DNA from 3 places in the Roseburia hominis A2-183 genome. Region 3 is predicted to be linked to each of the others. Evidence: predicted binding sites of a transcription regulator. Region 3 holds the regulator's gene; each other region holds the start of a gene.
The links. Region 3 encodes Rex, which represses fermentation and respiration genes when NADH is low (regulators of the CRP and FNR family bind a similar motif). Its sites were predicted from a motif close to ATTGTTAANTANTTAACAAT; they were not measured.
Positions count from the first base shown of each region.

Region 1: RHOM_RS09140 (4Fe-4S dicluster domain-containing protein) is a predicted target of Rex. The motif match lies at 5,638-5,657, and genes of this name have one in related genera.
Region 2: hypB (hydrogenase nickel incorporation protein HypB) is a predicted target of Rex. The motif match lies at 5,103-5,122, and genes of this name have one in related genera.

Region 1 is NC_015977.1:2,032,559-2,042,381, reverse strand. Features, by position in the region: gene RHOM_RS09175 (vWA domain-containing protein) at 1-556, shown strand, start outside; tRNA gene RHOM_RS09170 (tRNA-Val) at 596-669, shown strand; gene RHOM_RS09165 (DUF2975 domain-containing protein) at 864-1,343, shown strand; gene RHOM_RS09160 (helix-turn-helix domain-containing protein) at 1,378-1,623, shown strand; gene RHOM_RS09155 (DUF4153 domain-containing protein) at 1,601-3,109, shown strand; gene RHOM_RS16530 (class II aldolase/adducin family protein) at 3,159-4,160, shown strand; gene RHOM_RS09145 (iron-containing alcohol dehydrogenase) at 4,177-5,499, shown strand; gene RHOM_RS09140 (4Fe-4S dicluster domain-containing protein) at 5,682-7,130, shown strand; gene RHOM_RS09135 (Cof-type HAD-IIB family hydrolase) at 7,315-8,097, shown strand; gene RHOM_RS09130 (DUF2974 domain-containing protein) at 8,138-9,265, shown strand; gene groES (co-chaperone GroES) at 9,499-9,783, shown strand.
Region 2 is NC_015977.1:2,045,008-2,054,830, reverse strand. Features, by position in the region: gene RHOM_RS09240 (RidA family protein) at 1-311, shown strand, start outside; gene RHOM_RS09235 (MalY/PatB family protein) at 325-1,500, shown strand; gene RHOM_RS17580 (hypothetical protein) at 1,554-1,715, shown strand; gene RHOM_RS09230 (amidohydrolase) at 1,669-2,751, shown strand; gene RHOM_RS16535 (MarR family winged helix-turn-helix transcriptional regulator) at 2,876-3,373, shown strand; partial or broken gene RHOM_RS18415 (IS4 family transposase) at 3,573-3,910, shown strand; partial or broken gene RHOM_RS09215 (ATP-binding protein) at 3,885-4,283, shown strand; gene RHOM_RS18370 (hypothetical protein) at 4,412-4,552, shown strand; gene RHOM_RS09205 (FeoA family protein) at 4,705-4,917, shown strand; gene hypB (hydrogenase nickel incorporation protein HypB) at 5,188-5,856, shown strand; gene RHOM_RS09195 (FAD-dependent oxidoreductase) at 6,018-8,729, shown strand; gene RHOM_RS09190 (hydrogenase maturation nickel metallochaperone HypA) at 8,740-9,084, shown strand; gene RHOM_RS09185 (M14 family zinc carboxypeptidase) at 9,269-9,823, shown strand, end outside.
Region 3 is NC_015977.1:1,710,194-1,720,016, reverse strand. Features, by position in the region: gene RHOM_RS07715 (hypothetical protein) at 1-112, opposite strand, end outside; gene RHOM_RS07710 (hypothetical protein) at 129-464, opposite strand; gene RHOM_RS17685 (hypothetical protein) at 624-776, shown strand; gene RHOM_RS07700 (hypothetical protein) at 836-1,063, opposite strand; gene RHOM_RS07695 (response regulator) at 1,209-2,222, shown strand; gene RHOM_RS07690 (2-isopropylmalate synthase) at 2,439-3,821, shown strand; gene RHOM_RS07685 (GntR family transcriptional regulator) at 3,836-4,498, shown strand; gene RHOM_RS07680 (NADP-dependent isocitrate dehydrogenase) at 4,555-5,769, shown strand; gene abc-f (ribosomal protection-like ABC-F family protein) at 5,766-7,718, shown strand; gene RHOM_RS07670 (redox-sensing transcriptional repressor Rex) at 7,816-8,478, shown strand; gene RHOM_RS07665 (bifunctional ADP-dependent NAD(P)H-hydrate dehydratase/NAD(P)H-hydrate epimerase) at 8,587-9,823, shown strand, end outside.

The sequences.
Region 1 (9,823 bases), 320 kb from region 3:
TGCCGACCCGGAGGAATTTGATCTGAGTTATTACACATACGGACTTTCGGTATACGGGAATCTGCCGCTTATCGAGCCGCTTGAGAGCAGGGAGGTAGAGAAGATCCGCGAGTTTGTGATCGTGATTGACACCAGCTATTCCACCAGCGGTGAACTGGTCGAACAGTTTTTGCGCGAGACGGCAAACATCCTGCACCAGAGCGACAGTTTCTTTGCGCGTTCCGTGATCCGGGTTTTACAGTGCGACAATGCGGTGCGAAGCGATGCAAAGATCACGGGTGAGCAGGAGATGGAGGTGTTTCTTAAGAACTTTACACTCCTTGGCGGGGGCGGCACGGATTTTCGCCCGGCATTTTCCTATGTCAATGATCTTCTGGAACAGGGAGAATTAAAAGAGCTGGCGGGACTGCTCTATTTTACGGACGGAAAGGGGCGGTATCCGGCAAAACGCCCGGACTACCGGACTGCGTTTCTGTTTCTGGAGGACTATGACGAAGCGGCGGTGCCGCCGTGGGCCATGCGGCTTTTGCTCGAGAAAGAGGAATTTTTAAATTGAGGTTGTATTTTTCTGCGAAAGGACTATAATAGCAGATATGGAAGCATAGCTCAGCCGGGATGAGCGTTCGCCTCACACGCGAGAGGTCACGGGTTCGAGCCCCGTTGCTTCCACTGGAGAGTACCGAGAGATCGGTGCTCTTTTTTGCGTAATGGGAAACACCGTTCCTGGTATTTTTTCTTAAGATTCCTTTAAAACGATATGAATTTATCGAAAAACGATAAAAATATATTGCAAAATGGAAAAACATGGATATAATAAAGCTGTGAGAAAAATACAGCAGTAAGATTGCGGAAAAGAGGTAATTATGAGTCAGAAACAGGTGGCAGGTTGGTTAAAGGGGATCACACTTTCGATTGCAGGGATGGGACTGTTGTTCTTCGGGCTGGTGGTGCCGTATCTGGCATGGGACATGGCGGTGACATATCCGGACTACGCGGCGCTCCGCATTCCGGGGATTCTCTACGGGTGGGGCATTGCGGTGTTCTGCTATGCCATTCTCTATCAGTTCTGGAAGGTCTGCGTGCAGATCGGACGCGACAATTCTTTTTCTGGTGAGAATGCAAGGTCGTTTGTGGTAATCAGCAGGCTGGCGTTTGTGCTGGCGGTGGTCTGGTTTGCAGGAATTCTGTTCCTCGCGGCAAAGCGGGCGCTTGGACCGGCATTTCTGATTTTTATGATTCTGCTCATTTTTATCAATGTGGTGATCGCGGTGCTTGCGGCGGCGCTGTCCCATCTGATCTATAAGTCGTATGAGATGAAGCAGGATGCGGAGTTGACAATATAGGACGGCAGCGGATCGTCCGGAAATGAGGAAGAGAATGGCAATCAGGATCAATATAGATGTCATGCTGGCGAAGCGGAAAATGAGCGTGACTGAGTTATCGGAAAAAGTCGGCATTACAATGGCGAATATTTCGATTTTAAAGAACGGAAAGGCAAAGGCGATCCGGATGGATACGCTTGATAAGATCTGCCGGTCATTGGGCTGTCAGCCGGGAGATATTCTGGAGTATGTAGAGGAAGAAGGGGAGGAGAACGGCGATGGAAGAGATCATGATCGGTAGGGAAATGAATTCGAAGGAAATGATTCCGGAGGAAGAAAATCAGGAAGGGGCAAAGATTTTCGGGAAGCTGGCGGGCGCCAGCCTGCTCTATGCGCTTGTATACACGGGATGCCTGTTTGAAAATGTGATGGGACTGGCGTCGGTGCTTTGGGTGGCGTCGAGTGTGTGGTATGTACGTTTTGTGTTCCGAATGTTCGGGGAAAAGGAGAGACGGGACAATGGCATTGTGCTGGGGATGATTGTACTGCTTGGAATCTCTACCGTTCTGACGGGAAACGAATGGATCGGCTGGATGAATGATCTTATTATTTTCGTGCTGCTTGTGGGGATTCTTCTGCACAACTTCGCGCAGGATACCGGGTGGAATTTCGGAAAATATCTGGCGGAGATTGTGGCGGCGGTGTGCGGGGCGGTCTGCTTTATCGGGAAGCCGTTTGCGGATGGCGGAGCATTTTACCGCAGCAAAAAGACAAGGGAGAGCCATGCGGGCTGGTATGTTCTCATCGGGATCTGCGCGGCGGTGCCCTGTCTGATGGTTCTGGTGCTCCTGTTAATGTCTGCGGACATGGTATTTGCAGATTTGCTCGTACGGTTTGCGGGAGTGTTCCGGTTCCCGGTGAAGCTGCTTCGGATTCTGCTCATGCTGGTGTTTGGATTCTTATCCTCCTACTGCGGTGTGCGGTATGTACAAAAGCACGCGGCAGACATTAAGCCTTCCGCCGGAAAAACAGCGGAACCGCTGATAGCGATTGCGTTTACCGCGCCGATTGCCGTGCTGTATCTTCTGTTTTCGGCAATCCAGATCGTGTATCTTTTTATCGGAAACATGCAGCTTCCGGCGGGGGTTACTTATGCGGAGTACGCCAGACGCGGTTTTTTTCAGCTTCTGTTCGTATGTGTGCTGAATCTGGCGGCGGTGCTTTTCATCCAGAGCTATTTTAAGGAGAACAGAGTATTGAAGGCGCTGCTCCTTGCCATTTCAGGCTGCACGCTTATTATGACAGCGTCGAGCGCCTGCCGGATGCTTCTCTATATCCGGGCGTACCAACTGACGTTTCTGCGTGTGTCAGTGCTGGTGGCACTGGCGGTGATTGCACTTTTGATGGCTGGCGTGATCGCAAAGATCGTAAAACCGCAGTTTCCGCTGTTCCGGTATGGATTTGTTCTGGTGGGAGCGGTGTATCTCGTATTTTCCTTTTCGCATGTGGATTATTTTATCGCCGCTTACAATCTGACGCACACCTCGTGGGAAGCGTCCGGGGAGGAGACGGTGGACTACAGCTATCTTTACACGCTCTCGACGGATGCGGCGCCGGCAATTGAAAAATATGCGGGAAAAAGCGGCGCGGCGGACTACAGAAAGCAGGGCTGGTATCAGCTGTACTGCGAGGCGAATGAAGAGGCATTAAATGCGACGGGACTTCGGACATATAATGTTTCACATGCGGTTGCAAAACAGCTTCTGATGGAAGATAATAGAGAATAGAGAAAAAGCCGGGTGACAGCGGGCACCGGCAGAAGCGGAGGAGACTGGAATGGAAGAACAGATGGCGAGACGCCTTGTCGCAGCGGAGGGAAAAAAGCTGCAGCAGGCGGGACTGGTGGCGAGAACCTGGGGCAATATCAGCTGCCGTATCGACGAGAATCATTTTGTCATCACGCCGAGCGGGCTGGATTATGAGACGATGACGGCGCGGGATCTGGTGCTGATGGACATAAGAAACGGTGTGTGCTGCGGCGCGCATAAGCCTTCGAGTGAAAAGGGTGTGCATCTGGCGGCGTATCAGATATTCCCGGAGGTGGGGTATGTCATTCACACCCATCAGACCTATGCCACGGCGATCGGGCTCTGCGGCTTTGAGCAGCTTGCCATGACGGAGGAAGAGGCAGAGAAGCTCGGCGGGATCGCGAGAGCGGCATACGGGCTTTCCAGTACGGAGAAGCTTGCAGGGGCGGTCTACGATGCCATGCAGTCAGGAGCAAAGGTGGTCTTTATGGTGCACCACGGCGTGCTGATCTGCGGAAAGGACAGGGAGGAGGCGTTTTCCCGCGCCATGCTCTTAGAGGAGATCTGTAAGAGGAGCATTTTGGGACAGCCGAAAAAGAAGCCGAGAAAAGACCAGAAGCGCCAGGAAAAGCTGTTTCACGTCTTACAGAAGCATTTTCATTATGTGGGAATCTGCGATACGCCGGCAGTCCTTCTCTGCGCGGCGAGCGGACGGGGAATCCCGGCGCAGGTGGATGATATGGCGCAGATGATCGGCAGGAAGATTCCGTGCTGTCTTCATGTGCGCAGAGATATGCTTGGACTCTTAAGAAAATACGGCGCGGTGCTTGTGCCGCGTGTCGGCGTTGTGGTATCCGCGGGAACGGCGGATGATGTGGAGGCGTTAAAGGCGCTTGTGGCAAAGGCGGCGGTCTGCTGTCTGCATGTGCGCGCGACGGGCGCGTCGGCAACGCTCTCTCCGGTCAATGTGGCGATCCAGCATTATCATTATGTGAAAAAGTATGCCCTGCAGAAAGATGGGGAAGCATAAGGGCAGGAGGAATAAGATGAATGGAAAACATGCCATATACCGCGTCTATCAGGCGCTCTGCGCGGGGATGCTTTCCCTGTTTCCTGCGGGAAGACAGACGCTGGTGCAGGGGGACGGGTGTATCACCAGGATACCGGAATTATTGAAGACACACGGGATAAAAGGGGTGCAGGTCATTACCACGCCGGGAACGATCCGGCGCGGGACGGTCGCGCCGCTTCTGGCGCAGTGTGAGGATGCCGGCATCCGGACGGTGTTATACACAGGTGTATCGCCCGATCCGACCGTGGCGGAGGTGGAGGCGGCAGCGGAATGTTTTTTGGTATCCGGCTGTGAGGCGATCCTTGCCATCGGAGGCGGCTCTGTCATAGACTGCGCCAAGGTCGCGGGAGCGCGCGCTGTAAAGAGAGATCTCCCGGTCGGAAAAATGAGCGGGATGCTTAAGATCCACAAAAAGCTGCCGCTCCTTCTTGCGGTGCCGACGACGGCGGGAACCGGTTCGGAGGTGACGCTGGCGGCTGTCATCACGGACGAGACATGCCACTATAAGCATGCCGTCATGGATTACTGTCTCATACCGCGCTACGCATTTCTCGATCCGGGGCTTAGCTGTTCCCTGCCGCCGGATATGACCGCCTATAGTGGGATGGATGCGATGACGCACGCGGTGGAGGCGTACTGCAACCGGTTCTGTTCCCCGAAAATGAAAGCGCATGCCATGAAGGCGGTGAGCCTGATTGGTGCCAATCTGCTGACGGCTTACCGCGAACCTGCGAACAAGGCGGCACGGATGAATATGCTGACCGGTTCCTACGAGGCGGGGATCGCGTTTACCAATGCCTATGTCGGGTACGTGCATGCGATTGCACATGGGATCGGCGGACTCTACCATGTCCCGCACGGGGAGGCGAATGCGATTCTGCTGCCGAAGGTGCTTGCGGCATACGGGAGTGCCGTGTATGAGCCGCTGGCCAGGCTGGAGAGGAAAGTGCGCGCAGCCTGGGGGAAGCCGGAGAGGGAAGTGCGCATGTCCGGAGCAGAGCCGGAGAGGGAAGTGCGAATGTCCGGAGCAGGAATGGAGAGGAAAGTGTGCGCATCCGGGGCGGAGGATGGAAACAGCAAGGAGACGGACGCCGTGCTGGCGGAGGCGTTTATTGAGAGAATCCGCCGGATGAACCGGAGCATGGGCATCCCGGAGCAGCTTGCCATGCTGCGCAAGGAGGACGTGCCGGAACTTGCGGCGCGCGCGCTCAAAGAGGGCAATCCGAACTACCCCGTTCCCGTGATCTGGGAAGAGGAGCAGATGCGGGCGTTCCTGATGGAACAGGTACCAAAGTAACAGTACAGTGGACTTCCCAGAAAAATATTGCACAAAACAGCAGTCGGATTTTTTACAATTTGACGGTATACATCATGTACGCAAAGAAATACATGCGTTTCTCTTGCAATTCCATACAGATAATATATAATGTCTAAGATGGTTAAAAAATTAACGAATAGAAAAGGGCGAGGTAAAACACGATGTATGCTGATGAAAACGTGATCAAAATCAAACACGACGTACTCTATGAAGTGGCAAAGCTGGCATTTGCCGGTGAGCTTGACGAGAAGAGAGACAATATCGCAATGAGCCTGATCCCAGGTCCGACACCGCAGTTTCGCTGCTGTATTTATAAAGAAAGAGAGATTATCAGACAGAGAGTCCGTCTGGCGGAGGGCAAAGCGCCAGGTCTGACTGATGACGGCAATGTGATCCAGGTCATCAGTTCTGCATGTGAGGACTGTCCGATTTCCAGTTATATTGTAACGGAGAACTGCCAGAACTGTCTTGGAAAGGCTTGTATCAATGCCTGCAAATTCGGTGCGATTGAGCCGGGAAGAACCCGCTCCCACATCGATCCTACAAAATGTAAAGAATGTGGAAGATGTGCGCAGGCCTGTCCGTACAATGCAATCGCACATCTGAAGAGACCGTGTAAGTTCAGCTGTCCGGTCAACGCGATTACATACGATGAGCACGGTATCTCCGTCATCGATAAGAAGAAATGTATCCGCTGCGGTAAATGTATCCACAGCTGTCCGTTCGGAGCGATCGGCTCCAAGAGCTTTATTGTAGATGTAATCAACGCACTGCGCGAGGGTAAGCATGTCTATGCGATGGCTGCACCGGCGACCGAGGGACAGTTCGGGGATGACATCACGATGGCAAGCTGGAAGAATGCGATGAAAGAACTCGGATTTACCGATTTCTTCGACGTAGGTCTCGGCGGTGATATGACGGCAGCTTACGAGTCCGAGGAGTGGGCGGAAGCTTACAAGGCGGGCGAGAAGAAAGTTACCTCCTGCTGTCCGGCATTCGTAAATATGGTACGCCTGCACTATCCGGATCTGGCAGACTGTGTATCGACGACGGTATCTCCGATGTGTGCGGTTTCCCGCCTTATCAAGGCAAGAGATCCGGAAGCCATCACGGTATTTATCGGACCGTGTATCGCAAAGAAGTCTGAGGTTGTGGATCAGCAGATTCCGGGCAATGCAGACTATGTACTGACCTACAGTGAGATCCGTGCGATCATGAAAGCGAAGAGCGTCGTACTGCAGCCGGCTGCAAACGATGATCAGATCGCATCCACCTTCGGTAAGCGTTTTGCAAATTCCGGCGGTGTAACCGCAGCTGTTCTTCAGAGTCTGAAAGAGTCTGAGGATGAGATCGATGCAAAGGTATGCGTTGCAAACGGAGCTGCCGAGTGTAAGAAAGCACTGCTTCTTCTGAAAGCAGCCAGACTGCCGGAGGATTTCATCGAGGGTATGGCATGCGAGGGCGGCTGTGTCGGCGGACCGAGTGCGTTCAACGACCAGATCTCTTCCAAGAAGAACCGTGACACTCTGATTTCCCAGGCAGATGACCGTGGAATTCATGAGAACATTGAGCATTACGAGATGAACACCATCTCCATGCACAGAGAGTAACAGGATATTTGAAATAGAAACCGCAAGTTGCCAGACACCGCGCGGGCTGATATAATGAGTTCAGCCCGCGCGGTTGTTTTTTTTCCTTTATAGGATAGGATGTGCACCATGCGGCGGGGAAGAGAATGTTTTGCATATAGCAGAACTGACTTTTACGCAAGAGAATGGGAATTGGAGAGAAAAGATGAAAAAAGCAGTGTTTTTTGATATAGACGGAACCTTGTGGAATGAGCACATGCAGGTGCCGGAAAGTACAACGGAAGCGATACGCGAACTTAGGGCTGACGGGAATTACGCGTTTTTGTGCAGCGGCAGAAGCCGGTCGAACATCCGCAGTGAGAAGATCCTTGGAATAGGGTTTGACGGGATTGTGGCGGCGTGCGGCACACATATTGAATATGAAGGAAAGAAGGTGTGCGAGAGGCTGCTTACGCCTGAAGAAGCGGAGGAACTTCTACGTGTCATTGAGGCATACCACATGGAAGCGGTGCTGGAGGGACCGCATTATATCTACGCAAACGGGGAAGATTTTAAGGAAGATCCGTTTATCCAGTACCTTCGCAGGGAACTGGGAGAGGATGTGCGGGAGATCCGCGGGCAGACGGAGTATGAGATCAACAAATTGAGCGCTTATATGAACGGGGCGAGCGTGCGTGCGGTGGAAGCGGAGCTGGTGCCGCATTTTGATGTGATTGAACACAATCCGCAGCTGATTGAAGTGGTGCCGAAGGGCTACACCAAGGCGACCGGAATAGCGCAGGTATGTGACATACTTGGGGTTGCCAGGGAGAATACGTATGCGTTCGGCGACAGCACGAATGATCTGGAGATGCTCACCTATGTGGGACATGGCATCGCCATGGGAAACGGGGCATCTGCGGCGAAGGCTGCCGCGGAGTATGTGACGACCGATATTATGAATCATGGAATTAAAAACGGACTGAAGCACTATGGGCTGATCGGATAGGAAGCAACGGGATTGCAGCGGGAAGAGAAGGAGGAGCGGGATGGCAAACATGATGGATTATCTGGACTGGCGGGGGGATCTGACTTTCACCGCGTCCGGATTTAACGAGGTGGATAATCTGCTTTTTGCGGAGCTGGTATATACTTCGTTTGACGGGATTGTGACCGGGCAGAGCGAGGCGGAGGCAGTCACGCTTGCGGAGGCATCCGCCGCGTTCTGGGAGCAGAACAGCAGGGAGGAGATCCTTGCGCGGGTGTCAATGACAAAGGCGGCGCCGTTTGTTTTGGAGAAGATGGCGAAAACAGAGCGTTTTCGTGACGTGAAGCTCTGGGGTTACGTCAATGACATCAGTGAGGAGGAGCAGTCACAGTTTGCGGTCATGTGCGCCGGGCTGCCGGATGGCAGTATCTATGTGTCGTTCCGCGGCACGGACAATACGATCACAGGGTGGAGAGAGGATTTTAATATGGGATACCTCTCGGAGACGCCCGGTCAGCTGAAAGCCGCTGCGTACGTGGAACAGATGCTTGGAGATGGCAGCTGCCCCGTGCGCATCGGGGGTCACTCCAAGGGCGGAAATCTTGCTGTCTATGCTGCAGTCCACTGCAGCAGCGGGCTGCAGGACCGGATTCTTGCGGTCTACAGCAACGACGGACCTGGGTTCCGCAGGGATATTGTAGAGGGCGCGGCATACCAGCGCGTACTGCCGAAAATCCACACGATTCTGCCGGAATCTTCGATTGTCGGAATGCTCTTGGAGCACCAGGAGGCGTATGAGGTGGTGCGCAGTTCCAACAGTGGAATCCAGCAGCACGATGCCATGTCGTGGGAGGTGCTCGGCACATCCTTTGTCTATGTCAGGGAGGTGGCGGCCCAGAGCCTGATGTTGGATGAGACGATGAAGGCATGGATTTACCAGCTGAACGGGGAGGAACGCGAACAGATTGTGGATACGGTATTCGGCATGCTTGAAGCGGCGGACATTAAGACGGTGGATGATTTTTACCACAGCAAATGGAAGGCGGTGCAGGAGCTGATGAAGGCGAAAAGCCACCTGCCGGAGAAGAGCCAGAAGGTCTTTGCAAAAGCCTTAAAACTCCTGTGGTCGGAGGGAAATAAAACTGTCCGCAAAACGGTGAAACAGGTCGTTGGAGAGAAGCGACGGTAAGTTTCTAAAAAAAGTATAAAATCACAAAAAATGGATGAAAATATAAAAATACAAGAAAACAAAAGAAAAAACGAGAAAAGAGCAATATAAATGCAAATATACCGGAATATATCCGGTTGCAGATCACATGCTAAAAAACTATTATAACACTATCGGTTAGCACTCAAACGAAATGAGTGCTAATAACAAAACGAAAGATATTATTTCAGATCATAAAACAGGAGGTCTACAAAATGAAATTAGTACCATTGAGTGACAGAGTTGTATTAAAACAGTGTGAGGCAGAGGAGACCACAAAGTCTGGTATTATTCTTACCAGCAGCGCACAGGAGAAGCCGCAGGAGGCAGAGGTAATCGCCGTAGGTCCTGGCGGAATGGTAGACGGCAAGGAAGTTACCATGCAGGTAAAGACCGGACAGAAGGTCATCTATTCCAAATATGCAGGAACAGAAGTAAAGCTGGATGGAGAGGAATACATCATTGTAAGACAGAGCGATATTCTGGCTGTCGTAGAATAAGCAGCTGGGAAGCATCCCTGTAATTTGAATCAGAATAAGA
Region 2 (9,823 bases), 330 kb from region 3:
AAAACATCGCATTTGTATCAGGACAGCTCCCAATCGATCCTGCAACAGGAGAGTTTGCAGGTAACGACATTGCAAGCCAGACACGTCAGTCCCTGAAAAATGTGCAGGCAATTTTAGCAGAGAATGGTATGACGATGGCAGATGTGACAAAGACAACAGTACTTCTTGCTGATATCGCAGAATTTGCGGAAATGAATCAGGTTTATGCAGAATTTTTTGCAGAACCATTTCCAGCACGTGCAGCATTTGAAGTAGCAGCTTTACCAAAAAATGCGAAAGTTGAGATTGAGGCAATTGCAGTAAAAAGATAAGAGGAAAATGAAGATGAGCGTAGATTTTAACCGTGAGGTCGATCGTAGAAGTACAAGTGATGTGAAATGGCGCCCGGAAGGATTAAAGGGGTATCTTCCGATAGAAGTTTCGGAAAATGAGATCCCGATGTGGATCGCAGACATGGATTTTGCATGCCCGGAGTGCATCGTAAGAGCCATCAAAGAAAGAGCCGATAAAGAGATTTTTGGTTATTGCTCTTATAAGCAAGAGTATTATGATGCATTAACCTGGTGGTTTGATAAGCGATTTGGAATGAAGATCCATACGGACCTTGTTTCCATGATGCCGACCGTTGTCAGTGCGATCAATGTTGCAATCCGTGCATTCAGTAATCCGGGAGATAAAGTTATTATTCAGCAACCTGTATACGATCCATTTGCAGAACTGATCAAGAAAACAGGAAGAGTAATGGTGAACAATGGCCTGATCTGTAATGATGGACTATATGAGATGGATTTCCCACTGCTTGAAGAACAGGCAGCAGATCCGGATGCGAAGATTATGATTTTATGTAGCCCACATAATCCGGTGGGAAGAGTCTGGACAAAAGAGGAACTTGCCCGTGTCGGTGAGATCTGTAAAAAGAACAATGTCCTTGTGATCGCGGATGAAATCCACAGTGATCTTGTATATGCAGGATATGTTCACACACCGTTTGCGCTGGCAAGTGATGCACCGCATCTGTTGTGCACATCTCTTGGAAAAACCTTTAATGTAGCAGGACTTCGCCTTGCGAATATTTTCAGCTCTTCAGCAGAACTGAAAAAACAGTATGATCAGGAGATTGATGCTTATTCATACAGCGCATCCAATACGTTTGGTTTGGAGATGGTACAGGCGGCATATTCACCGGAAGGAGAGGCATGGCTGGAAGAATTATTAGTTTACCTTCAGGGAAATGTGGAGGTTGTTTCAGAGTGGTGTCAAAAGCATAATGTAGGATTTACAGCACCGCAGGGTACATTTTTATGCTGGCTGGATCTTGGCAGTGCCGGACTGACAGACGAAGAGATTATTAAGAAGATTATTATGGGAAAAGAAGTGATCTGTGTACCGGGACCATGGTTTGGCAAAGGCGGCGAAGGTCATTTAAGGCTGAATATTGGCTGTACAAGAAAAACGCTGGTAGAGGCTCTGGATCGGATCGCTTCTGTATTAAATAACTAATTTCAGAAAAGCACATAAATGCAGCTTTGTAGAACAAAAGGAGGAGGGTTTTTATGCTGACGAATGAAATAATCCGCCTGCAGGCAGAAGCACAGCAGGATTATGTGATTGAAAGCCGACGTACCATTCATCGTTTTGCTGAAGTAAGCGGTAAGGAATTCAAGACAAGTGCTTTTATTGAAGAAGAGATTAAAAAAAGCCGGTCTGCCTTATGAAAAAGCCGGTGATACCGGTTGGATCGCAATTCTTGACACAGGGAAGCCAGGATCACGTATTGCGCTCCGGGCAGATATTGATGCGCTTCTGGTACCGGAGGAGCCAAATAACCTTGCAGGTCCTCGTGTTGTAGTGTCCGATGACCCACATACGAGTCATGCATGTGGTCATGATGCCCATACAGCAATGTTATTAGGAGCTATGCGTGTTCTTGCAGAGCAACGTGATAATCTGACAGGCGTGATCTATTTCTGCTTTGAAGAAGGAGAAGAGGATGGCAGAGGAATATTGGCTATGTTAAATCAACTCAGCGCCCATGGTGTGGACGTTTGCTGGGGAATCCATGTTTATGCAGGACTTGAATCCGGAAAGATTTGTGTTAGTGCCGGTCCACGAATGGCTGGTGCTGCGGGAGTCGGCATTAAGGTTATCGGCAGAGGGGGACATGGCTCCAGACCGGATATGTCGGTAAATCCTGTATTTTGTGCAGCCTCTATTCTGACCAATACAGCGACGGCCTGGGTCAATCAGATTACTGCCGGAAGAACGGTTACGTTAGGTGTGACCAGTATCCAGGGTGGTGAAGCACCAAATGTCATCCCGGACACAGCGGATATACTTGGTTCCCTGCGTTTCTTCAATGATGAAGAAGGAGAAAAAGCTGTCCGAATCTTTAAGAATGTAGCAGAGCATACGGCCGCAATGAATAATTGTCAGGTACAATTTGATGATCGTTTCTGTGTTTTATGTGCGCCAGTGATCAACGATGAGTATTATTCAAATCTTATTTCCACTGCATTGCCGGAGGTACTTCCGGAGAACGTAACGGTTTCCTCTTGTGAGCCATGGTATGCATCGGAGTCATTCTCCTGCTATCGAAGAATTTGTCCGAGTGTACTGGCACACCTTGGAATTAATAATCCGTCCTACGGTTCGGGTGCAGCACATCATAATGGTTTCTTTGATGTGGATGAAGGAGTATTATCTACCGGTGTGATCTCTACACTGAAGTTTGTTGCAATGCTGCAAAAATAAAAAATCATACGCAGCAAAATAGCAAGTGCTTTACTGCTGAATGAACATTAACTTACTGCCGTAAAATGTTTCCTTGCAATTTTTGGAATTGTCTGCAATAATTCTATATGCGGAGGGGATAGAGATGAAGGAACAGCGTATCAAATTAATCGGAAAGTTATTACATCAGCAGGGAAATACAGCAAGAGCTTTTGTACAGTATATGGATTCAGACCGTGAGTATACGGCAGGTGATAAACTCTACATGAGAGAGGCACACTTTGTGATCGCGATCGGTCCCGGTGAAGGACGTACTATGTCTGAGATTGCCAGAGAGATGAATGTTACACAGGGGGCAGTTTCGCAGATCGCATCACGTCTGGAGAAGAAAGGATACGTCTGTCGCAGGAAGAATGAAGAAAACAAACGGCAGATCATTGCGTTTCTGACTGAAAAGGGAGAGCAGTTTTACACAGAGCACCAGCGATACGACGAAAGTATGCACAGGCAGATGGATGAGATCGCCCTGAACAGGTTCAATGAGGAAGAACTACAGTGCATCTTTGAATATGAACAGATCATGGAAATGTTGCTGAAAGAAGAAGCGCTTACGCGGCATTTGACAGAGAAAAGTAAAAATTAAAAATTTTGAAGAAAACGAAAAAGAGCCGGATATCTGAATTTTGAGATTTAATCTCATAGGATATGGAAGGCTCTTTTTTTATGAAAGGATTCGGGTGTCAAAAGATTTGCATTTAAGTTTATACTGGCAGATTGCACAAAAAATATTCCAAGTTTCATTGTGCAAAACATTCCGCTAAGCAACTCAAAATGATAAGCAGATTTCAAAATCTATCAAAAGATTTTTACGAGATTTCATGTTTCTTCAGCTTTGAAAGCGTCCAATGCCTACAAAAAGAAAGGCGTTCCAGTAATGGAAATTTTCCAGTATCTGTTTCTGCTGATTTTTTCTAACAGAAGCATGTACATGAACCTGATCACACGACGGAACACTCCTGATTTTGCGAAGGATACTGTATATCGTTTTATGAAAATGATTCAGATTAACTGGATCCGTTTCACAACAATACTTTCAACCCGAATCATCAAGGATGCCATTCTTCCTTTGAATTCTGAGGATCGTGCAAATGTTCTTATCATTGATGATTGCCAGACTGAACTTCAGACAGCAGGAGCCGACTCATATTATGGAGAACATTGTTTATAATGAGCTGCTTGTGCGTGGTTACAATGTGGATGTCGGTATTGTGGATGTATTTGCAAAGAATAGTGAGGGAAAGAGGGTTCATAAGCAGTTAGAGGTTGATTTTGTAGTGAACCAGGGGAGTCAGAGATATTATATTCAGGTAGCTTATGATATGACTTCTGAGGAGAAGCAGACACAGGAACTTAATTCACTCCGTAATATTCCGGATTCATTTAAGAAGATTATTATAGTAAATGGAACAAAAAAGCCTTGGAGAAATGAGGAAGGATTTGTAATCATGGGCATGAAATATTTTCTGCTTAATGCAGATAGCTTGGGGTTTTAGTTTGGAAGGAGATAATATATTCCGATTATAGAAGATATGGATATAAAGTTAAATCCGATTTTCCGGGAGACTTACACGCTTGGGGATGTCGGTGTAAAGGAGAAGGGATATACATCACGGAAGCCTGCATGGGATGCGACGCCTGCGCGGCAGTATGTCCGCAGCGGTGCATTGAGGAGGGCGCGCCGTACCGGATTCATCGGAATCATTGCTTCCGTTGCGGGAACTGCTGTGAGAACTGTCCCTCGCACGCGATTGAGCGAAAATGAGAAAAAACGATTAGTCGTACATATCACGAAAAAATGAAAATGCCAGAAAATTCATGCTTAAATGATAAAAAATGCGAATAATAATAAAAAATGTTTTCATTGACTAACAGATATTGAGGTACTTACAATGGGAACAAAAGGAGGGGGTTTTTATGTATGCATTGTCAAAAGCACAGGCAGGAGATATATGTACGATCAAGTGGATGTTCGGGCTGCCGGAGGCAGTCGATTTTCTGCGCCAGCATCACGTGGAGGAGGGAGAGACCATACAGGTCATCCGTAAGCTGCGGGACAGTCTGATCATAGGGGTGCAGAATGAGCGGGTGGCGCTTGGAAAAGAAATCGCAGACCGCATACAGGTTTAAAAAGAAGGAGGGCAGAGCACTTGTTGCGCTGCTCTCCTTTTTGTGTAATAGGAACGAAGTTTCCTATTACATAAAAAAGTCTGTCTTCTGGCAAGAAAACTGGTCATACCAGATTCCAGATGGCAGATTGCACAAAAACAGAACCGTAAATATAGTGCAAAATAGCGTTGATTTCACAGAAAAAGTGTGTTAAAATTTAGACAAACATGAGGTATGACCAGAACGCAACCGAACAAAGGAATACCTCGGCACAGGGAAAGGGGCATACGAATGAGTGAGTTTAAGGTGATTGAAATCAAGAAGAACATTCTGGAAGACAATGACAGAGAAGCAGATGTGCTTCGTTCTGAGTTAAAGGCAGACAGAACATTTCTTCTGAATCTGATGTCTTCACCGGGGTCTGGAAAGACGACCACGCTGGTGCGGACGATAGGCGCGTTAAAAGACGAGATGCGCATTGGAGTCATGGAGGCGGATATCGATTCGGATGTGGATGCCGACACGATCGCACAGACTGGCGCGAAGGCAATCCAGATCCATACGGGTGGCATGTGCCATCTGGATGCGGACATGACGAGACAGGGCATTGAGAGCCTCGAGACAAAGGACGTGGATCTCGCCATTCTCGAGAACGTCGGCAATCTGGTCTGCCCTGCAGAGTTCGATACGGGAGCCGTAAAGAACGCCATGATCTTAAGCGTTCCGGAAGGGGATGACAAGCCGTTAAAATATCCGTTAATGTTTTCCATCTGCGACGTGCTTTTGATCAACAAGATCGATGTACTTCCATACTTTGATTTTGACATCGAGGCATGCAAAGAGCGCGTGAAGAAGCTGAACCCGAACATTCAGATCATTCCGATCTCTTCCCGCACCGGCGAGGGGATGGATGCGTGGTACGACTGGCTTCGCACGGAAGTAAAACAGTGGAATAATTAAAAACTGCCGGAAGCGGCATACATATTTTATGGGTATACACAGGCTATGAGTATGCGCACTCTTAGAGTGCGCACTATTTATGCAAATATAAGACGAAAACAGACGAGACAGAATAAAAAAACAGGAAAAACAACGAAAAACGAAGGAAAAAGGAGACTGTTATGGCAGAAGAAAGAGAACTGATTTTAAAGCTCGGGAAAAAGATTACCGACCGTATTCCGTACAAGCTTGGTATGGAGAAGCTCACGGTAAACGATCCGGAATACTGGGGTCTTGCAGGTGTGGTTACCGATGAGATGGCGGAAGTGGCACTGTGCATGGACGTGCGCAAGCCGATTACCCTTCCGAAGCTGGCAAAGAAGACCAAGAAGCCGGAGGCAGAGCTTGAGAAGCTGCTGCAGGAGATGGCGGTTGTCGGAATCATCGAGTACAACTGGGAGAATCCGCAGCATGAGAAGCAGTACATTCTGCCGATGTATGTACCGGGAAGCGCCGAGTTCATGGTAATGAACAAAGAGCAGGTGGAAAAGCACACAGAGGTCGCTGATTTCTTTGAGAATATGTCAAGACTTCCGTTAGAGAAGGTGACACCGATGGTGCCGCTCGGCGGAGCCGGTATCGGTATGCATGTTATCCCGGTAGAGAAGGCAATTCCGGCAGCGCAGGAATCTGCAGATGTGGAACACATTTCCCACTGGCTGAAAAAATACAAGGACAAGTATGCGATCGGGCAGTGTTCCTGCCGTCTGCAGCAGAGAGTCCGCGGAGAGGGAACCGGCGATATCGAGGGCGAGTGGTGCATCGGTGTCGGCGATATGGCAGACTTCCTGGTACAGACCGGAAGAGGACACTATGTGGAGCTTGACGAAGTGTTAGAGCTTTTAGAGCGCGCCGAGAAGATGGGTTATGTACATCAGATTACCAATATCGACGGCGAGGATAAGATTTTTGCAATCTGCAACTGTGCAGTCGGCGTCTGCAACGCGCTGCGCACCTCCCAGCTGTTCAATACACCGAACATGTCCCGCTCTGCATACCGCGCACATGTGACCAAGGAAAACTGTGTGGCATGCGGCCGCTGCGTGGAGTATTGTCCGACCGGTGCTGCAAAGCTCGGACAGAAGCTGTGCACAAAGAACGGTGAGATCACTTATCCGAAGCAGGAGCTTCCGGATGCGACAAAGTGGGGACCGGAGAAGTGGAGCACAGATTACCGTGACAAGAACCAGATCAACTGCTATGAGACCGGTACAGCTCCGTGTAAGACTGCCTGTCCGGCACACGTTCCAGTACAGGGTTATGTGAAGATGGCAGCGGAAGGCAGATACATGGATGCCTTAAAGCTGATCAAGAACGAGAATCCGTTCCCGGCAGTCTGTGGTTCTATCTGTAACCGCCGCTGTGAGGATGCATGTACCAGAGGAACGATCGATCAGGCGGTAGCCATCGATGAGATCAAGAAATTCATCGCAGAGCAGGAGATGCATGCGGATAAGCGCTATATCCCGGAGATTGTCAACCATCTTGGAACCGGCGTGGATCTGCCGCAGAAGATTGCGATTGTCGGCGGCGGCCCGGCTGGTCTTTCCGCAGCGTTCTACTGCAGAAAGATGGGTTATCCGGTAACGGTATTCGAGAAAGAGTCTCGTCCGGGCGGTATGCTGTTAAACGGTATTCCGTCGTTCCGTCTGGAGAAAAATATCATTGACGCAGAGATCGAGGTTCTCCGCCAGATGGGCGTTACCTTCAAGTGCGGCGTAGAGGTAGGAAAAGACGTGACGATCCAGCAGCTCCGCGAGGAGGGCTTTAAGGCATTCTACGTGGCAATCGGTGCACAGGGCGGACGCAAGGCCGGAGTTCCGGGCGAGGACGCTGATGGCGTGAAGACCGGTGTGGAATTCTTAAGAAGCGTGAACCTGGATGAGAGCACAAAGCTTTCCGGAAGAACCGTCGTTGTCGGCGGCGGTAACGTGGCAGTCGATGTGGCAAGAGCAGCGCTGCGCGCAGGTTCCGGTGAGGTTTCCATGTTCTGTCTGGAGTCCCGCGACATCATGCCGGCGGCAAAGGATGAAGTGGCAGAGGCTGAGGAAGAGGGCATTTCCGTAAACAATTCCTGGGGTCCGAAGGAGATTCTGACAGAGAACGGAAAAGTGAAGGCAATCGTCTTCAAGAAGTGTCTCTCCGTCAAGGATGCGGACGGACGTTTCAACCCGCAGTATGATGAGAATGATCTGATGACCGTTGAGTGCGAGAACGTGCTGCTTTCCATCGGACAGTCCATCGTCTGGGGAGATCTGTTAAAGGGAACAAAAGTGGAGATCAGACCGAACGGCGGAGCTATCGCTGACCCGGTAACCTATCAGACCGCAGAGCCGGATATCTTTGTCGGCGGTGATGTATACACAGGACCGCGTTTTGCCATCGATGCCATTGCAGCAGGAAAAGAAGGATTTGTATCCATGCATCGTTTTGTCAATCCGGGACAGAGCTTAACACTCGGACGTAACCGCAGAGAGTTCATCGAGCTGGATAAGAACAACATCGACGTGGAGACATTTGACAACGCAAAACGCCAGATTCCGGGCACAAAAGCCGGCGTGGCAAAGGAGACATTCCGCGACTTGCGCTGCACACTCACCGAGGAGCAGATCAAGACAGAGGCAAAGCGCTGCCTCGGCTGCGGAGCTTCGGTTGTGGATGAGAATAAGTGTATCGGCTGTGGAATCTGTACGACGAAGTGTGAGTTTGATGCGATCCATCTGACACGTGATCTGCCGGATGCAAGCCGTATGTGGAAGTCTGAGGACAAACTGAAAGCAATTGCACCGTATGCGTTAAAGCGTCAGTTTGCGATCAAGCGCAACAAGAATTAAGAGGAGTCATATGCACGAACTGGGAATTATTGTTCATATCGCAAAGACGCTGGATCAGGTTGCAGCGGAGAACGAATTAAAAAAAATAGGATCTGTCACGTTGGACATCGGTGAGGTCAGCGGTATTGTGCCGGAATATCTGACGGAGTGCTGGGAATTTTACCGCAAAAAGAATCCGCTGATCGCAGAGTGCGAGATGAAAATTGAGTCCCTTCCGGCGGTCACAATCTGTGAGGACTGTCAGAAGACCTATGAGACGGTTACTTACGGAAGACAGTGCCCGCATTGTGGAAGCTATGAAACGTATCTTGTGACCGGCAACGAATGCAGTATCAAGGAGATCGAAGCCTGCTAACCGGAGGCGGAGAGCCCTATAACAATCTTAAAATGGACATGGAGGGAAAGACACGGACTGTTTTTCCACCCATGTCCGTTTTGCGTCTGTGGAAAAGTGACAGCTAAATGGCTGCGTGTCTGCATAAAATAAGAAGAAGGAGTATGGCAGGGGAGGAGTTTCTCGTGCCGGAAAGAAGGAGAATTTGAAAAATCTGTATCAGGGAGACCGGGGAATCCTGGTATCTTACATGCAGCTGGCGTTAAAGCGCGCGGGGTATCCGCTTTTGGTGGACGGCATCTTTGGAACGAACACCTGCCGGGCGCTCGCTGATTTTTTGCAGACCGACCGCACGCCGGACCGCATATGCGTGGTGGATCGATCTGTCTGGGAAAAGCTGCTGCCGTATCTGAGAGGATACGCCACGGAGGAGGGAGAGAACCGGATCCTTTTTGAAGACCCGGTAACGTCGGTGGAGGTGCCTTATACGTCGCTGCTCACAGCGGCAGTGATTGACGGGCTTTTGGCGCGCTACCCGTTTTTAAAGAGCGGGGAGATCGGCAAAAGTGTGATGGGAAAGTCGATTTCGTATCTGGAGATCGGAAACGGGGAGAAAGAGGTATTCTACAACGCATCTTTTCATGCAAATGAGAGCATCACAACGCCGGTTCTGCTCAAATTTGCGGAGGAATATGCGCAGGCGTACGAAAAAGGAACGGCGCTCTACGGCGTGCCGGCGGCGGAACTGTTTGAGGAGTAC
Region 3 (9,823 bases):
TCTCCTTGATGTCGGTCGGCTTTTTGGCGGTGGCAAAGTTCATGAGAAACTGTAGCTTCTCCGGAGACATATCGGCGAGAAGCGGATTGTTGTTCAAAAAATCGTAGGGCATAGGAATTCCTTTCTGTTTAACTGAAGATGGTTTCGTAGGTCTCAAGCATGGAGAACATATTCGCAAGCATGTCGATGGTTTCCTGCTCTTTGCTGGTGCAGAAAGCGCGCAGATCGTTTAACATGGCAACCATATTATTGCTGCCCTCATCGACGGAGCACATGGACATCACCTTGTCATCCTGCGAGAACACCTGGACGGTGTTTTGCAGCTCCATATATTTTATCAATATGGCAAATTGCTTTTTTTGTGTATCTTTCATGTAGGGGAGCATGGTTTTTAACATCTGCAGTTCCCGTGTCTGTGTCATATAATCAAACGGTGTAAAAGTGGATGTTTCGTTATGATCCATAAGAACCCTTTTTCTTTTAGTTTATGAGCAGAGAAGAGACTTTATGACCGGTAACGCATATCATATAATGTGGGCAAAGGCAAAAGGAAGCATGGAATAAAAGAGGCAGGACTTTTGCCGGAGCGCAATCATATACGCGTCTGTGGAATGGAGATTGGTATGCTTATAATAGAAGGTAACAGTGTATACGAGATTGATGAGGAATGTGTGCGAAAAAGAAAAGTCCCTGAAAAATGCCAGACGGCACAGAAATTGCAGATGCAGAGAAAACGGGATGCGGAGAGCGGTCTTGAGAAAAAGAGCGAACGCTAGAATAATAAAAATGAGGAGCGGCAAATGCCGCTCCCTTTTAGAATCCGTGTGCGTTTTTATTAGCAGCAGCCGAATCCGTTGCCGTTGCCGTTTCCGCATCCGCCGCAGCAGAAGAGAAGCAGGATAATCCAAAGGCAGCTGTCATTTCCACAGCCATTGCCGGAATTAAGACCGCAGCCGTTGCCACCGCAGCAGCACAGCAATAAGATGATCCAGAGAATGGAACCGCATCCGCCCTCGTTACAGGAACATCCACCACCACAGTTTGTCGCAGCTAAATCACTCATATTAAATCCTCCAAATTTTTCTTACACTGTATCTTATGGCATCCGGAAAGATTTGTTACAAATTTTTCTAAAACAATTGTTATGCGTTCTCTAATTTGCTATGATGAACGTAGCAAAACAGAGCCAGATGGCGGGAGGGATGAACATGGGATTTGTTGTAATTGCGGAACCGGATGAAGTAAATGCGGCGCGCATTAAGACGATATTAGACAGTCTGGACAAGGATTTTTCCTATGCACTTGTCGGTTCAGCGGAAGCAGCGATACAGCTTGTGGAGCAGAATACCACCGATGTGTTTATCGCGGATATGCAGATGCCGGTGATTAAGGGAACAGAACTGTTTTCAATGATTGAGATGATGTCTCCGGAGACAATACGGATCGTGATGACTGACGGCGCACGGATTGCAGATACTGTGGCATTTATGAATGAATGCCGTACCTTTAAGATTATCATCAAGCCGTGCCGTGTGGCAGATGACCTCATGGCTCCGATCCGTGCAGCCTTTCGGTATAAGGAACAGCTGGAGCGGGCTGCCGGACAGGAGCAGGAACAGGAGACTGCGTACAGCATGACGGAGCAGGCGTATCTGGAGCACCGCAGGATGTGGCTGATGCGGGCAAGCAACAATAAGAGAGCGCAGGACGTGCTGGCGGAACTGATGAAGGTGAACCTTTCTTTTTCAGATATGGAAGCAGAACGAAAGGAACGCCTCGGACGCTGGTATGTCTGGATTGTATCCGAATACATCAACTGTGTTTCGTGCGGGACTGGCGAGTTTAAGACCGCAGCCGAGGGGCTTGCGGCATTCGGCAATAAACCGGAACAGCAGGAATATTTTGAATTGAGGTGCACTGCCGATGAGGTGGTCGACCCGGAACGGATGAACGAGGTCACTTATATTCTGCGGATTATTACCGGACTGTGTAAGGATATCTTAAACGGCTATCGGATCATGGCAATCCTGGAGCCGATGGAAAAGGTCTATGTGCTTCGTGTGCGCATACAGATGTATAAAGATTCATTCAGAATTAAAAATACAACAATGCGGGAGGGATTGTCACGCGCAACGGAACTTGCGATCGACGCGCTCGGATACAAATCTGTCGTCATGAACAAGGAGCAGGAGACGATTTTTAATCTGGCATTACGGCGCTGAATGTCATAATGTCTGCCATTACTATAACAAAGCATTATATCTGCTATAACTTTTTATTCATTGACAAATAGAACAAGAAATGTATAGTATAAGAAGACGGTATAATTGTATACAATTATGCAAGCGGTTATTTATGCAATGATCAAGAAAGATTATACGACGGAGAGAAGCCGTGAAGGAACCGCCGCATTGGATGATGGCAAAAGGAGTGCAGCTATGAGAGAAGTCGTAATGAATAAGAAAACGAACCTGCTACAGTTGGAAGAGCATTTTTATCAGCTCGTGGATGTGGAAGAGCCGAACGTATTCCACAATCTGTTCCCGTACAGTGAGATACCGAAGATCGCATTCAATGATCGTATTGTCCCGCACAACATGCCGGAGAATATCTGGATTACCGACACGACGTTTCGGGACGGTCAGCAGTCGAGAGCTCCTTATACAACGGAGCAGATTGTAACGATCTATGACTATCTGCATAAGCTGGGCGGTCCGAAAGGACTGGTCCGTCAGAGTGAATTTTTCCTATATAGCAAGAAGGACAGGGATGCGGTCTACAAGTGCCTGGAAAGAGGATACAAGTTCCCGGAGGTTACGAGCTGGATCCGTGCAAGCAAGCAGGATTTCCAGCTGGTGAAGGACATCGGACTCAGAGAGACCGGTATTCTGGTAAGCTGCTCGGATTATCATATTTTTTATAAGATGAAGATGACCAGACGTGAGGTCATGAATCTGTACCTGAGCGTGATCCGCGAGTGCCTGGAGACGGGAATCAGTCCGCGCTGCCATCTGGAGGACATTACGAGGTCGGATATTTACGGGTTTGTCATTCCGTTCTGTGTGGAACTGATGAAGCTGATGGATGAGTACAAGATCCCGATCAAGATCCGCGCGTGCGATACCATGGGATACGGCGTGAATTTCCCGGGTGCCGTGATCCCACGGAGCGTGCCAGGTATTATTTACGGACTGACCACCCATGCCGGCGTTCCGTCGGAGTTGATTGAGTGGCATGGCCACAATGATTTTTACAAGGCGGTCAATAACTCCACAACCGCATGGCTTTACGGCGCAAGCGGCGTTAACTGCTCCCTGTTCGGTATCGGAGAGCGCACCGGAAATACACCGCTTGAGGCGATGGTCTTTGAGTATGCGCAGTTAAAGGGAACACTTGACGGTATGGATACAACGGTCATTACAGAACTGGCAGAATACTTTGAAAAAGAACTCGGCTATGTACAGCCGAGCCGCACACCGTTTGTCGGAAGCAACTTTAATGTGACGAGAGCGGGAATTCATGCAGATGGACTGCTCAAGAACGAGGAGATTTACAACATTTTTGATACGGGGAAATTCTTAAACAGACCGCCTCTTGTATCGGTGTCCAACACATCGGGTCTTGCCGGAATTGCACACTGGATCAATTCGTACTATCATCTGCCGAAGGAGAAATGGGTCGATAAGAATTCGGATCTGGTTAAGAAAATAAAAGTCTGGGTGGATGCACAGTATGAGGACGGACGTGTGACGGTACTTACGGATTCCGAACTTGTGGAAGAGATCGGAAAGTGCTGCAAAGAGCTGAACATCACGATATAGCATGAGGTAAATAGATGAGTGAGGATAATTATTCGCTGAGTTCGCGCGTGTTTCACACAATACGTGAAAATATACTGTCCGGGAAATATGCGACGGACGAGGAATTAAAAGAAAAATCCATCGGAGAGGAACTGGGTGTCAGCCGGACTCCGGTCAGGGAGGCACTGCGCCAGCTGGAACTGGAGGGTCTTGTGACCATCATTCCGAACAAGGGAGCATATGTCGTCGGAATCTCCCAGAAGGATATCCGCGATATTTATGAGATCCGCTCCAGGCTGGAGGGACTCTGCGCGAGGTGGGCGTGCGATAACATCACAAAGGATCAGCTGGATGAGCTGGAGGAGAACATTTATCTGTCCGATTTCCACTCGTCCAAGGGAAATTCCGAGCAGGTGGTGGAGCTTGACAACAAGTTCCATGAAATTTTATACGATGCGTCAGGCAGCAAGGAGCTGCGCCACATCCTGAGGGATTTTCACCACTATGTGCAGCGCGTGCGCAAGGTGACGCTCGCCGTGCAGGAGAGAGCGGTCAATTCAAATGAGGAGCACCGCAAGATTGTGGAGGCGCTAAAGCAGCATGACGGGGCCAGGGCGGAAGAACTGGCGGACGCACATATGCGCAACACCATTAACAATATGGATCATTACGGCTGGGACAATCTGCTCAAGCAGTAAGAGCGGAAGATGCCATGTCAGATAGAACAGAATCACAGCACAGAAAGGAAGCAGCCATGGAAAAAATCAAAATGACAACGCCACTTGTAGAGATGGACGGAGATGAGATGACACGGATTCTCTGGAAAATGATCAAAGACGAACTGTTGTATCCGTTTATCGATCTTAAGACGGAGTATTATGATCTCGGACTGGAACACCGCAATGAGACGGACGATCAGGTTACCGTAGATTCTGCAAATGCAACGAAAAAGTACGGGGTTGCTGTAAAATGTGCGACGATCACGCCGAATGCCGCCCGTATGACGGAGTATCATCTCAAGGAGATGTGGAAGAGCCCGAACGGAACAATCCGCGCCATGCTGGACGGAACGGTGTTCCGTGCACCGATTATTGTCAAGGGGATCGAGCCGTGCGTGAAGAACTGGAAAAAGCCGATCACGATCGCGAGACATGCATACGGCGACGTCTATAAGGCGAGCGAGATGAAGATTCCGGGACCGGGCAAATGCGAACTGGTCTACACGGCGGAGGACGGAACCGAGACAAGAGAGCTGATCCACAATTTTACCGGTGCGGGCGTGGTGCAGGGACAGCACAACCTCTGCAATTCCATCGAGAGCTTTGCGAGAAGCTGCTTTAACTATGCGCTTGACACAAAGCAGGATCTGTGGTTTGCAACCAAGGATACCATCTCCAAAAAATACGACCACACCTTCAAGGATATTTTCCAGGAGATTTATGACAGCGAGTATGCGCAGAAGTTCAAAGATGCCGGAATCACATATTTCTACACACTGATTGATGACGCGGTGGCGCGTGTGATGAAGTCGGAGGGCGGCTATATCTGGGCGTGCAAGAACTATGACGGCGATGTGATGAGCGATATGGTATCCAGCGCGTTCGGTTCGCTGGCAATGATGACCTCCGTGCTTGTCACACCGGACGGAAAGTACGAGTACGAGGCGGCGCACGGAACCGTACAGCGCCATTACTATAAGCATCTGAAGGGGGAGGAGACCTCCACGAACTCCGTCGCAACCATTTTTGCATGGACGGGCGCACTCAGAAAGCGCGGAGAACTGGACGGCAGTCACGAGCTGGAAGAGTTTGCCGACAAGCTGGAAAAAGCTTGTGTTAAGACCATCGAGGATGGTAAAATGACAAAAGACCTTGCGCTGATCACAACCATTTCTAATCCGGTTGTATTAAACAGTGAAGATTTTATCAAGGCAATTCGCAGCACGTTAGAAGGAATGTTATTGTTATGATTTTATCCTGTCAGAATATTTCCAAGTCATTCGGGACAGACGAAATTCTCAAAAATGTAAGTTTTCATATCGAAGCAAATGAAAAAGCAGCGATTGTCGGCATCAATGGTGCCGGCAAGTCTACGCTACTTAAAATTATTATGCAGAAAGAGACGCCGGATACCGGTGAGGTGATCCTTGCAAAAGACGCCACCATCGGCTATCTGGCGCAGTATCAGGATGTGTCCGGGCACCGGACCATCTACGAGGAAGTCCTTGACGCAAAGAAGAACATCATCGAGATGGAGGAGCGTCTCCGCGGGATGGAGGCGCAGATGAATGCGCTCACAGGGCAGGAGCTTGAAGCGCTTCTGGACGGGTATCACCGGTTGAGCCACGAGTTTGAACTGCTGGGCGGCTATACCTACCGCAGTGAAGTGACGGGAATCTTAAAGGGACTTGGCTTTGTGGAGAGTGAATTTGACCGGCAGATGAGCGAACTTTCCGGCGGACAGAAGACGCGCGTGTCACTGGGCAAGCTCCTTGTGACAAAGCCGGATGTCCTGCTTTTAGACGAGCCGACCAACCATCTGGATATGGAATCGATCCAGTGGCTGGAGGGATTTTTGATGAACTATAAGGGAGCGGTCGTGATCGTGTCGCATGACCGCTATTTTCTGGACCGCGTCGTCACCAAAGTGGTGGAGATTTTCCAGCATCAGGGGTATGTCTACCAGGGAAATTACACGGAATTTGCGAAGAAAAAGGCGAAGATCCGGGAAGATCTGTTAAAGCAGTATTACAACCAGCAGCGGGAGATTAAGCACCAGGAAGAGGTCATCACAAAGCTCAAGTCTTTTAACCGCGAGAAATCGATTAAGCGGGCGGAGAGCCGTGAAAAGATGCTGGATAAGATCGAGCGTCTCGAAAAGCCGACGGATGAGAACACGGACATCCATATTGTGCTCGAGCCGGATGTGACAAGCGGTAATGATGTTCTTACGGTGGAGCATTTAAGGAAAGCGTTCGGAACACATACGCTGTTTGACGATCTCTCTTTTGAGATTAAGCGTGGGGAGCGCGTGGCGCTGATCGGCAATAACGGAACCGGCAAGACGACGATTCTTAAGATCATCAACGAACTGCTTCTGGCGGACGGCGGAACCATCGTGCTCGGGTCGAATGTGCACATCGGGTACTACGATCAGGAACATCAGCTGCTCCATATGGAGAAAACGATCTTTGAGGAGATTGCGGATGACTATCCGCAGTTAAACCACACGAAGATCCGCAATGTCCTGGCGGCGTTTTTATTTACGAACGATGATGTATTCAAGCGGATTGCAGACTTAAGCGGTGGGGAGCGCGGGCGCGTCTCCCTTGCCAAACTGATGCTTTCCGATGCGAATTTTCTGATTCTGGATGAGCCGACCAACCATCTGGACATCACATCCAAAGAGATTTTGGAGTCGGCGTTAAACCAGTACACCGGAACCGTCTTTTTCGTGTCGCACGACCGTTATTTTATCAATCAGACCGCAACCCGGATTCTGGATTTGACGGGAGGGACGATTGTCAACTATATCGGGAATTACGATTACTATCTGGAAAAACATGACGAGCTGACCCGGATCTATGTGGAGGCGGAGCCGAAGGCGCAGGCGGCGCAGATGACGGAACAGACCGTGGCGCAGGACGGAAGTGGAACAGACAAGAAAGCGGACTGGCAGACGCAGAAAGCCGAGCAGGCGCGCATCCGCAAGCTTGAGAATACGCTAAAGAAGGCGGAAGAGCGCATTGCCGAGCTGGAGGATCTGATCGCCGGCATTGATGAGGAGTGCGCAGATCCTGCCAATGCAACCAATTCCGCGAAGCTCGGCGAGCTGACCGGCAGACAGAATGAATACCGGAGCGAGCTGGAAAAATGCTACGAGGAATGGGAGCAGGTATCGATGGAGCTTGAGTCGTGAGGGATGCCGTCTGGTTGTTAAATTTTTGACACATTGACAGATATCTGGTTTATCACTATAATAAAAGAGATGTTTTGATAGAAAGGTGGGCATCACCATGCAGGAAAAAGAAATATCACAGGCTGTCATTCGTCGAATGCCGCGGTATTACAGATATCTGGGAGAATTGCTGGACGCCGGGGTAGAACGTATTTCTTCAAATGATCTGAGCCTCAGGATGAATGTCACCGCATCCCAGATTCGTCAGGATCTCAATAATTTTGGGGGATTTGGCCAGCAGGGATATGGATATAACGTAAAATACCTATATGAGGAAATCGGCAAGATTCTAGGACTGAACCAGCAGCACAATATTATCGTGATCGGTGCCGGAAATCTCGGGCAGGCACTCGCCAATTACGTGAAGTTTGAAAAGCTTGGATTTATGATCATCGGACTGTTCGATGTCAATCCGGCGTTGGACGGTGTGACTGTGCGCGGGATCAAGATCCGTATGCTGGATGAGCTGGAAGATTTCTGTAGAGAGAACAAAGTAGACATTGCAGCGCTTACCATGCCGAAGGAAAAAGCGGACGCCATTGCCAACCGTCTGGTCGGTCTTGGCATTCATGCGATCTGGAATTTTGCACATGTGGATCTGGAATTGATCAATAAGGACGTTGTTGTGGAAAATGTCCATCTCTCGGACAGCCTGATGCAGTTATCCTACAATATTGTGAAGAATCAGCGCGCCAAAGAGAACAGCCGTCAGACAGATTAAAAGAGGTCCTGCATAGCAGGATCTCTTTTTTACTCTATAGGGAACTTTGTTCCAGTGTTTTACTGAAATAAAATGCCGGGTGTGATGCCGGCAGGCGGGAGGGAAAAGATGCGATATATCGTAAACAGCCGGGAGATGAATCTTTATGACAGCCGGACAATCGAGGAATTTCATATGCCGCAGGCAGTGTTGATGGAGCGGGCGGCGTTTTCCTTTGTGGAGACACTGCGCCGGGAAAAACGGAATACGTCAAGAACACTCGTCGTCTGCGGCAGCGGCAACAACGGCGGAGACGGCTATGCGATCGCCAGAATACTCATGCAGGCGGGAAACACCGTCGATGTATTGGAAGCGCCGCACACAGGAAAAGCGTCCGTCGGCAATCAGCTCCAGAAGAAGATCTTTCTTGCGTACGGCGGTAAGATCCTCACGGAATTTCCGGAGGGGAAGTCCTACACGCTCGTGATCGACGCGGTATTCGGCGTGGGATTATCGCGCAGTGTGGAGGGAGAATACGCATCGTTAATCGACCGGATGAATGCCATGGAAGGGGCGAAGGCGGCGGTTGACATTGCTTCCGGCATTTCGGCGGACAATGGAAATGTGCTGGGAACCGCTTTCCGGGCAGATCTGACGGTCACATTCGCGTTTGAAAAGGTGGGATGCCTGCTGTGGCCGGGCAATCAGTACGCCGGGAAAGTCGTTGTGGCGGATATCGGGATTACGCCGGATGCATTCGGGGAGCGCAAACCGGCGGTGGCAGCGTTAGAAGACGCGGATCTGTCCCTTCTTGCCGCAAGGGAGAGCCACTCCAACAAGGGAACGTTCGGCAGACTTCTCGTGATTGCCGGAAGCCAGGGAATGTCCGGAGCGGCATATCTTTGCGCGAAAGCCGCATATGCAAGCGGCTGCGGGCTGGTGCGCATTTTTACACCGGAGGAAAACCGCGCCATTTTACAGACGCAGCTTCCGGAGGCGGTAATCACGGCATATTCCTCCAAAAAGGCGGAGGCGCCGCAGCTTTTGGAGGCAATGAGCTGGGCGGACACGATCGTGTGCGGACCGGGGATCGGCACGCCGGATACGGCTGCGGGGATGGTTCGCACAGTGATCAAGAATGCGGCGGTTCCGGTGCTTTTGGATGCGGACGCGCTGAATGTGATTGCAAAAGATACAAACCTGCTGCTTCTGCCGCACACGGAACTCGTGGTGACGCCGCACCTTGGAGAGATGAGCCGGCTGACGGGGGATTCGGTGGCGTATCTGCAGAATCATCTGATTGAGGCGGCGGATGAATTCGCAAGACAGTATAATGTGATCTGCGTCTTGAAGGACGAACACACGG